Regions from separate parts of the Alkalibacillus flavidus genome, predicted to be linked through region 4. Evidence: riboswitches for the same ligand, from Rfam matches in the RefSeq annotation. Region 4 holds a riboswitch; each other region holds the start of a gene.
What was found. Region 4 has a riboswitch for S-adenosylmethionine ahead of metX (homoserine O-acetyltransferase MetX). Riboswitches for the same ligand answer to the same signal wherever they lie in the genome.

Region 1: linked by a shared signal. The riboswitch ahead of ABID56_RS08835 (methionine ABC transporter ATP-binding protein) and the one ahead of metX (homoserine O-acetyltransferase MetX) in region 4 are both predicted to bind S-adenosylmethionine.
Region 2: linked by a shared signal. The riboswitch ahead of ABID56_RS00240 (5-methyltetrahydropteroyltriglutamate--homocysteine S-methyltransferase) and the one ahead of metX (homoserine O-acetyltransferase MetX) in region 4 are both predicted to bind S-adenosylmethionine.
Region 3: linked by a shared signal. The riboswitch ahead of ABID56_RS10855 (hypothetical protein) and the one ahead of metX (homoserine O-acetyltransferase MetX) in region 4 are both predicted to bind S-adenosylmethionine.

What each region holds. Positions count from the first base shown of each region.
Region 1 covers NZ_JBEPMX010000008.1:81,765-83,958, reverse strand. The annotation lists gene ABID56_RS08840 (TlpA family protein disulfide reductase) at 358-786, opposite strand; SAM riboswitch class I at 883-991, shown strand; SAM riboswitch class I at 1,081-1,186, shown strand; gene ABID56_RS08835 (methionine ABC transporter ATP-binding protein) at 1,290-2,194, shown strand, end outside.
Region 2 covers NZ_JBEPMX010000001.1:44,258-46,451, forward strand. The annotation lists partial or broken gene ABID56_RS00240 (5-methyltetrahydropteroyltriglutamate--homocysteine S-methyltransferase) at 7-1,111, opposite strand; SAM riboswitch class I at 1,189-1,288, opposite strand; gene ABID56_RS00245 (SCO family protein) at 1,352-1,945, opposite strand; gene ABID56_RS00250 (metallophosphoesterase) at 2,066-2,194, opposite strand, start outside.
Region 3 covers NZ_JBEPMX010000012.1:12,879-15,072, forward strand. The annotation lists gene ABID56_RS10850 (hypothetical protein) at 1-542, opposite strand, end outside; gene ABID56_RS10855 (hypothetical protein) at 786-1,160, opposite strand; SAM riboswitch class I at 1,314-1,418, opposite strand; gene ABID56_RS10860 (diacylglycerol/lipid kinase family protein) at 1,461-2,194, opposite strand, start outside.
Region 4 covers NZ_JBEPMX010000017.1:33,485-35,678, forward strand. The annotation lists gene trhO (oxygen-dependent tRNA uridine(34) hydroxylase TrhO) at 1-767, shown strand, start outside; SAM riboswitch class I at 844-956, shown strand; gene metX (homoserine O-acetyltransferase MetX) at 1,047-2,084, shown strand; gene ABID56_RS12505 (O-acetylhomoserine aminocarboxypropyltransferase/cysteine synthase family protein) at 2,097-2,194, shown strand, end outside.

The DNA of each region.
Region 1 (2,194 bases), on a different contig from region 4:
GAAGGCGCACAGGACGTGGGTCACTTCGGCGTTCGGACAGGACGTCCGGTACTTAGCCGAAGTTCCTTTGTCCCCCGAGGGATGCACCTGCGTCTTCTCGTATCGCTTCGAAGCAGGCTTCCTCGGTGCAAGTTGCAAGGAAGCATATTCGATGAGGTTGCCTGGCTCGAGCCGTGCCCCGGTAAAGGAAACACGGCGATTGCGCCAGCAGAGCCGATGTTGAGTTTATGTCACGAAGAACCAAGCGAAGTGTTTTGATGAAGCGTCATTCAAACAGGAAACCCGAACAATTTATTTTATTAAAATTGTTCGGGTTTTACTTTGTTTAATTAGGCTTTGTGCCAACCTCGTTTCACATTATTGAGCTGGGAAATAGTCGCCGACGATTTTAATCACTTCAACGAAATCGTCTTGATCGCCAAAGTGCCCAACTATGTTACCTTCTAAATCAATCAAAATTGTTGTAGGAACACCGTCAGACTCGTATTGGTCATACACCTCACGACCGTTATCTTTCAAAACAGGTTGTGTTAAAAATTGCTCTTGGAACTTGTGTGCTTCTGATTCATCGCGTTCGCGTCCAGGCACGTTGATGGTAACCATTTCGATGTTGTCGTGGCGCATCGTTTTATAAAACTGTTCTTTTTTCGGTAAATCACGAGAACAATCAGGGCACCAAGATACCCAAAATGTTAAAATAATCACTTTCTTGCCAATATAATCATTTAAATTAAATGTTTCATGCGGATTGTCTAAATACGGAAGTTCAAACATGGGTGCTTTCATACTCTCAGTCCTTTATTAAAATTTTTTGTTTAAAAACAATTGACCTTCTTCTATACCTATGCTAACATACAATTCATTGAAAGTTGAATAATGAACTTCTTATCCAGAGAGGCGGAGGGAACGGCCCTATGAAGCCCGGCAACCGTTATGACAAGCTCATAATTGGTGCTAATTCCTGCAATGTGAAGGCATTGTAAGATAAGACGGAGTAAACCTCTTTCTTGTTCTTACAAGGAAGTTTTTTTATTCAGCAATACATTAATAGACTAACGTGATAATGAATTAAAACATAATCTCTTATCCAGAGAGGTGGAGGGACAGGCCCTGTGAAGCCCGGCAACCGTCATGATGTCATGATAGGTGCTAATTCCTTCAAAGCATGTGCTTTGAAAGATAAGAGAACGACTGGTTAATCATCTTGCAAACCTTTCTGTTCTCTTATATGGCAGAAAGGTTTTTTTATGTTTGAACGATTTGTTACTGACAACGAGGAGGGAACGCTTGTGATATCGATTAAACAATTATCGAAATCGTTTAAAACAAAAGATCAAACAGTCCAAGCTGTTGATAATGTGTCACTCAATATAGAGAAGGGTGATATATTTGGAGTCATTGGTTATAGCGGTGCTGGTAAAAGTACCTTTGTTCGTTTAATTAATCGATTGGAAGATCCGACTGACGGTGAAATCATTTTAAATGGCCAAGATATGACAGACTTAAGCAAGTCGCAATTACGTTTAGAACGCCAAAAGATCGGGATGATTTTTCAACATTTTAATTTACTTTGGTCACGTACCGTTTATGAAAATGTCGCATTCCCACTTGAAATAGCTGGGGTTCCAAAGGCAGAGCGCGAAAGCCAAGTACTTGAATTAATCGAGCTCGTCGGTTTAAAAGGGCGGGAACAATCGTATCCATCGCAACTAAGTGGTGGGCAAAAACAGCGTGTTGGCATCGCTCGTTCACTAGCGAACGACCCGAAAGTGTTATTATGCGACGAGGCGACATCAGCATTAGACCCTGAAACGACCGATGACATTTTAGACTTGCTCGTTTCGATTAATGAAAAATTAGATTTAACGATTATTTTGATTACGCACGAAATGCACGTCATACAGAAGATTTGTCATCGTGTTGCGGTCATGGAACAAGGGACTGTCGTCGAGCAAGGGGACGTATTGGATGTCTTTATGAATCCGCAATCGAAAACGACGAAACGATTCGTCCAACAATTAAACCCACAAGAAGGGTCGGTCGATGAGTTAAAAGAATTTATAACATCTGACGATCATTCCGAAGTGGTGAAATTACATTTTGTTGGACATAATGCGAAACGCGCGTTGATCAGTGATGTGTCGAAGCAATTTGATATCAACGTGAACATTTTACAAGGCTCGATTTCGCCGAC
Region 2 (2,194 bases), on a different contig from region 4:
TTGGTGTCATTCATTCGCCCAAATGTCACTGGCTAAACCAACGATATAACGCAACTTTTCCCATTGTTCGTCTTCGGTTAATTCGTTGCCGTGATGGGTTGATGCAAAGCCACATTGCGGGCTGAGGCGTAGCTGGTCGTGTGGCACATACTGTGACGCTTCTTCGACACGCCTAATCACGGTGTCACGATCTTCAAGAGCGCCGTCTTTAGAGGTTAATAAGCCTAAAACAACACGAGGCCCGTCTTTTGGAATATGTTTCAGCGGTTCAAAACCACCGGACCGTTCATCATCATATTCTAAAAAGAACCCGTCGACGTTTTCGTGAGCTAATAACGTCGGCGCGATTAAATCATAACCGCCTGAAAAAGCCCAAGTTGACCGGTAATTGCCGCGGCATAAATGGGTGGTAACGTAAAGGTCATCAGGCTTATATTTTAAACTGCCGTTCACGACACGTAACGCTAAATCTATTAAATACTCACGCGAATGTGCCCCATCATTAAATGGAATGTCAGGCGCTGATAAGCCGGCGATATAGACGTCATCAAATTGTAAATACCTGACGCCAGCATCATAAAATGCTTGAATCGCATCTTGGTAAGCTTGAATAATGTCGTCAGCATACGTCTCAATATCAGGGTAAATGTCTTCATTTTGAATACCTGCGTTAAAAAACTGATTCGGAATCGGAATCGCTAACTTGGCTACAGCACGCCCATCGACGATCTCGTTTAAATCGTTAAAGTCTTTAATAAAGGGTGATTAGGGTTAAATGAAATAGGTCCTGTGTTACGGACGTTATAGCGTTCGGTTTCGTATTATTGGCAAATTGGTAGCCTTGATCAGGAACGTAGCCTTCCATACCATTAAAAAGTTCCATAAAGTCTAAATGAAACCATGTACGACGGAATTCACCGTCTGTCACGGCTTGTAACCCGATTTCAATTTGTTTGTCGACGATGCGATTAATTTCTTCATTTTCAACTTGCCGCAAACCATCAGCACTGATCTGACCTGCTTTTAAGTCTGCTCTTGCTTGATGGAGTCGCTCTGATCTTAATAGGCTGCCGACATGGTCAGCGCGGAATGGAATCGTTTCGTTTGTCATGATAAATCCCTTACTTTGTGAAATTTAAAAAAGCCTCTTCTTAAAATAAGAAGAGGCTTTGTGTTCATAGATTTCTCTTCTTATCTTCTAGCCGTTGCTACTGGAATTAGCACAGTGTTATGAAAACCTGTTGCTGAAGCTTCAAAGGGCCAGTCCCTCCACTTCTCTCGATAAGAATGTATTCAATTGATTAAATGTTGTCATACGTTGTCTATTTAGCAATGTCAATGATAGATGACATTATTGTGTGACTGTTTTTAAATCGTTCAATATGTCATCCATCGCTTCTTTGCTCGTGCCGGAGTAGTTTTTAATGACTGTACCGTCTGGATTAACTAAGGCAAAAGACGTGCCGTGATTCACTTGTGGTTGTCCATCGACTTTAGAGACTAATGTGTTAAATGAATCCGCAGCAAAACTTTCTATATGATCTTGCGAATAGCCCGTTAGAAAGTCCCAGTTACTATAATCAGCATCGTATTTTTCGCTAAAAGTTTTTAGTTTGTCTGGGTCGTCAACTTCAGGGTCAACGGAGAACGAGATAAATCTTACGTCTAAGTCAGCATTATTGGCTTCTTCCTGTAAACTAGCCATATTCGCGGTCATTGGTGGGCAGACGGTATTACAATTGGTGAAAATAAAGTTAGCCACCCAATAAGTGCCTTCTAAATCAGACAAGCTCACCGTTTCGTTATTTTGATTTGTATATTCAAATGATTCTACATCGACATCAAGTTCCGTCTCCAATTCGCTTGCAGAACTGCCATTACAGGCTGTGAGAATCGTTATGAATGCAAGGACGCTATAAATCACGACATGATTCAAACGTTTCATGATCTCATCAACTCCAATTTATATAGGATTTACACCGTAAGATGTTTTGTTGTCCATATTTTAACACGGGAAAGAAATATTTAGTGTGACAAGACCGTGAATGATTTTACAATTTCTTGACTATTCCGTTTGCGCTGTTTTAAGCGTGATTGTATTAATTTCCGGCCGGCACAAAAAGCGAAACGGAAGGCGCGTCGTTCCTAGTCCGCGTGATGTTATGAGTTGAAGCGGTCGTTGTCCGATCGTCGT
Region 3 (2,194 bases), on a different contig from region 4:
TCTTTTTGTTCTAGAAAATCATTCATAATCGTTTGGGCACGCTGTTGTAATTCTTCTTCATCGATTTCCGGCATATCTTGACCTTCGACGTTTTGCATCTCTTGTAAGTCCATTTTGATTAATTTACCTTTAGCTTCTTCAGGGACTGGGAACATCATGCCCAGGCTCTCTGTTAAACTGTCGGTTTTCATATACATCGTTTGGTTTTCAAGATCTTGCAAGAATGGAAGTTTAAAGTCTAACGTAAACGGTGGCATTGAACCGCTGACGTCTAATACAGCTTCTTGTAATTGTTGATTCGAATCATATGTTTGATCCACTTGTAATTCTAAATCGTTAATCACGCTCGTTAATTGATTAAACATCGGGTCGTTCATGTCACCGTTTAATTCAAAATCTAAACTAGATGACGACTGGTAGCTTTCGGCGTTCATAAGGCCATCGAATGCGTCGACCACCACTTCCTTATCGCTGCGACTTTCTCCACATGCTGCTAATAAGACAACGAGTGCAATAACAGCAGTGACTAGAAGTCTTTTCATACTTGTATTCCCCTCTCCTAAATAATTACAACCTAATCATAACATATTTTGACTGCACAAAGTGTTGAAAGTCGTAAATTTATTGCATGATTTTTTATCCAGCTTAAGTTATTAAATAATTCCGCTTAGTTATTTCAAAAGGTCGCTCATTTATGAAATAAATATAAGGAGTTATCTCAAAACTGAAGAGGTGCTATAAATATACCCGCGCTAAAATAGTTAGCGCGGGTGAGGTGCATGCCTTTATTTCTCCCATTCTGCTTTATGAGCATCAGGGTCACGTTCGTTGTGGGGAAGGCCGGCTACGATCGCTTCATAGCGTAAATAATGTTCGAAAGCGTCTGGTCCGAGTTCTTTTAACTTCAAAACAGCATCTTCGGTAATGGTAAAGGTTAGTTGTTCTTTCGCGTTTTTGGATAATGTGAATAAATAATAGGGTTTTGTTTCGTGTTCACCTATTTCATCTAGTACATCGTCACGTTCAGCTTCAACACGACGATGCGTGATAGCCCAATTGTAATATTCTTCATTCAGTCGCTCTTGAAGGACTCGTGCCGCAACGGACACCACTTGGCTCGCATCAGCATGCTTCATATACATCGATTTCGCAAAACTCATTTAAACATCGCTCCTTTTTATCGTGAATGACGACAAATTATCAAGCGATTGATTGGGATGAGCGTCACGTTCGAACCTCCTTTCATCGAATTAGACATAAAAAAAGCCTGTCACTCGGTGATCGAATGACAGGCTTCACTTACCGCTCAATATCACTCATCACCCAGGTGATAGTCACCTGCTGGTAGGGGCACCTTAACGTTTGTCAGGTTGCCGTGGGGTCTTAGAGCCAGTTCTCTTACCCACTCTTGATAATATGTCCACCATTAGTTTAACAAATATTGAATCGAATGTCTAATATTAGTCTTTTTGCACAATAAAGCGTAGCTTTGTCTCGCCAACAGATATGCGAGCAGGCGTCGTGATGTACGTTTCCCCATCGGTATCGACTTCTAATGATTGATCAGATTGGACATTAATCGCCCTCGTTTGGAAATGGCGAATTTGCTCGATTTGTTTTGAACGGCTAAACACATTTTTCAAGGATAGCCATTCTTTAATCGTATTCATATTTGATTCTTCCACGACGATGACATCTAACAAGCTGTCGTTGACTGAGATATCATCTATTGGAAAATGGTGAGTCCCGATAAAATACCCGTTCATCACGAGCAACATCGCTGCATCGATTTCATAGTCTCCATCTTCAGATGTCACATAAAACCGTTTCGTGTCACCTTCTTGGAAAGACTGAATTGCACTTATAAAATAACTTAACGTGCCAAACGATTCTTTTAGCTCTTCATCAATGCCTTCAGACGCATCTGTGATGAGTCCCATACCAGCGAAATTCGTATAGTAGTGGTCATTAATCTTGACAATATCAAAGTCTTGAATTGTATGGTTGTCTAATAGAGCACCGAATTTTTTAAGGTTTTGAGGCAAGCCAAGCGTTCTCGAAAAATCATTACACGTCCCGCCAGGTAATAATAATATCGGTGGCACATTGTCTGTTTCCGCTAACTCATTCACCGCTGTATGTAAAGTCCCGTCGCCCCCGTACAAAATGAGCAGATCATAATGGTGGACTTGGC
Region 4 (2,194 bases):
GTTTTGCGGACATGGAATTCAAAATTGATGAAGCGGACGATCATGCATTTAAGAAAATGCACGTCCGTCATCGCGACGAAATCGTTAATTTAAGTTTGGATGAAGAAGAGGATGTGTCGCCGATCGAAGACACAGCTGAATTCCTCGATCCGAAAGAATTTTACGAAGAAATGCAGCGTGATGATGCGATTATTCTCGATGCGCGAAATGATTATGAATATGATGTCGGTCATTTCCGTGGCGCAATTCGTCCGGATATTCGTACATTCCGTGAATTACCTGAATGGATTAAAGAAAATAAAGACATGCTTGAAGGTAAACGTGTCTTAACGTATTGCACAGGTGGAATCCGTTGTGAACGATTCACTGGTTGGTTGAAAGAAGAAGGCATTGATGATGTCGGACAATTACATGGTGGTATCGTCACTTACGGCAAAGACCCTGAAGTGAAAGGCGATTTGTGGGACGGTCAATGCTATGTGTTTGATGAGCGCATTACAGTGCCGATCAATCAGGTTGAACATAATGTTGTCGGCCGCGATTATTTCACAGGTGAACCATGTGAACGTTATATTAATTGTGCAAATCCTGACTGTAACGAACAAATTCTTTCCTCTGAAGAGAACGAGCATTTTTATTTAAGAAGTTGCTCACCTGAATGCCGTACGCACCCTCGCAACCGTTATATCGAGGAGCACGGTTTAACAGAGGAAGAAGTCCAAGCTAAATTAGCGAAGATTGAAGCATCGAAAAAACAAGAAGTTTAATCTTTTTGTTGACGTTCGTATAACGGCATGGTAAGGTGCATATAATCAAATTAACAAAATTGTATAACAAATTAAACTCTTATCAAGAGTGGCTGAGGGACTGGCCCGACGACGCCCGGCAACCTTCAAACAACGGTTTGAAAGGTGCTAATTCCAGCAAAGCGAATGATTTGCTTTGGGAGATAAGAGAGACAAATGGATTCGTCTATTTACACCTCTCTATCTTTAAAAGATAGGGAGGTTTTTTTATGGTTTTGAAAGCGAAAGGATGACAGCAATATGAACCGAGTCACTGATCGTGTAGCTATTCCGAACGTGACGTTAGAGTCAGGGACGTTTCTTGAAGAAATTGAACTTGTTTATGAACGCGCTGGAACAAAAGGTAAACCCATCATCCTCGTTTGCCATGCTTTAACAGGCAATCATATCACAGTAGGTACAGAAGATTCCCCTGGATGGTGGCGAGGGTTAATCCATGAAGGAGGTTATGTTGATCTCGATCAATATGAGGTGATCACTTTTAATACATTAGGTGGATGTCATGGCTCTACAGGGCCCTTATCGCTAAGTCCAGAAACGGGCCAGATATATGGTGCTGATTTTCCGACTTTAACAGTCCGTGACTTAGTCGAGATTCAATTTTTAGCTTTAAAAAAGTTAGGTGTTCATCAACTCCATTCTGTTATGGGAAGTTCATTAGGGGGCATGCAAGTGCTGGAGTGGGCGGTGATGTATCCGTGGTTTATTAAATCGATTATTCCACTAGCAATTACTCCTCAGTTCAGTGATTACGCAATCGCGTTTAATCATATTTCGGCTCAAGCGATCCGCCAAGATCCTAATTGGCAGCAAGGAAAAATCCCGAAAGACGGACTTGGTTTAGCACGTTCGATTGGCATGATTACCTATCGTTCTGCGCCGTTATTCCAATCGCGGTTTAACCGAGAGCACGATGGTGATCAATATCAAGTCGTGCATTATTTAAACTATCAGGCAGAAAAAATTGCCGAACGTTTTGATGCGAATAGTTACTTAGTTTTGTTAGAGGCGATGAACAGTCATGATCTTAGTCGAGGACAGGGTGATTTAGAACAAATATTTTTTGATTGGCAAGTCCCTGTATATGCATTTGGTTTTGAACATGACTTGTTATATCCGCCAGAAGATATCCAAAAATTTATCCAAGATCTTCAAGCATTTGATAAGGAAGCCCGTTATATACATGTTGATACAGCATTTGGTCATGATGGATTTTTAGTTGAATTTGATCATTGGGGACCAGAAGTTGAAAAGGTCCTTCAACAAATAGATAAATAAGGAGCGATTAATATGAGTAATCAAGAACAGTATCGAGTCGAAACAATTGGAATTCACGGTGGTTTAGAAGCAGATCCAGCAACGGGAGCACGCGCATTACCGATCTATCA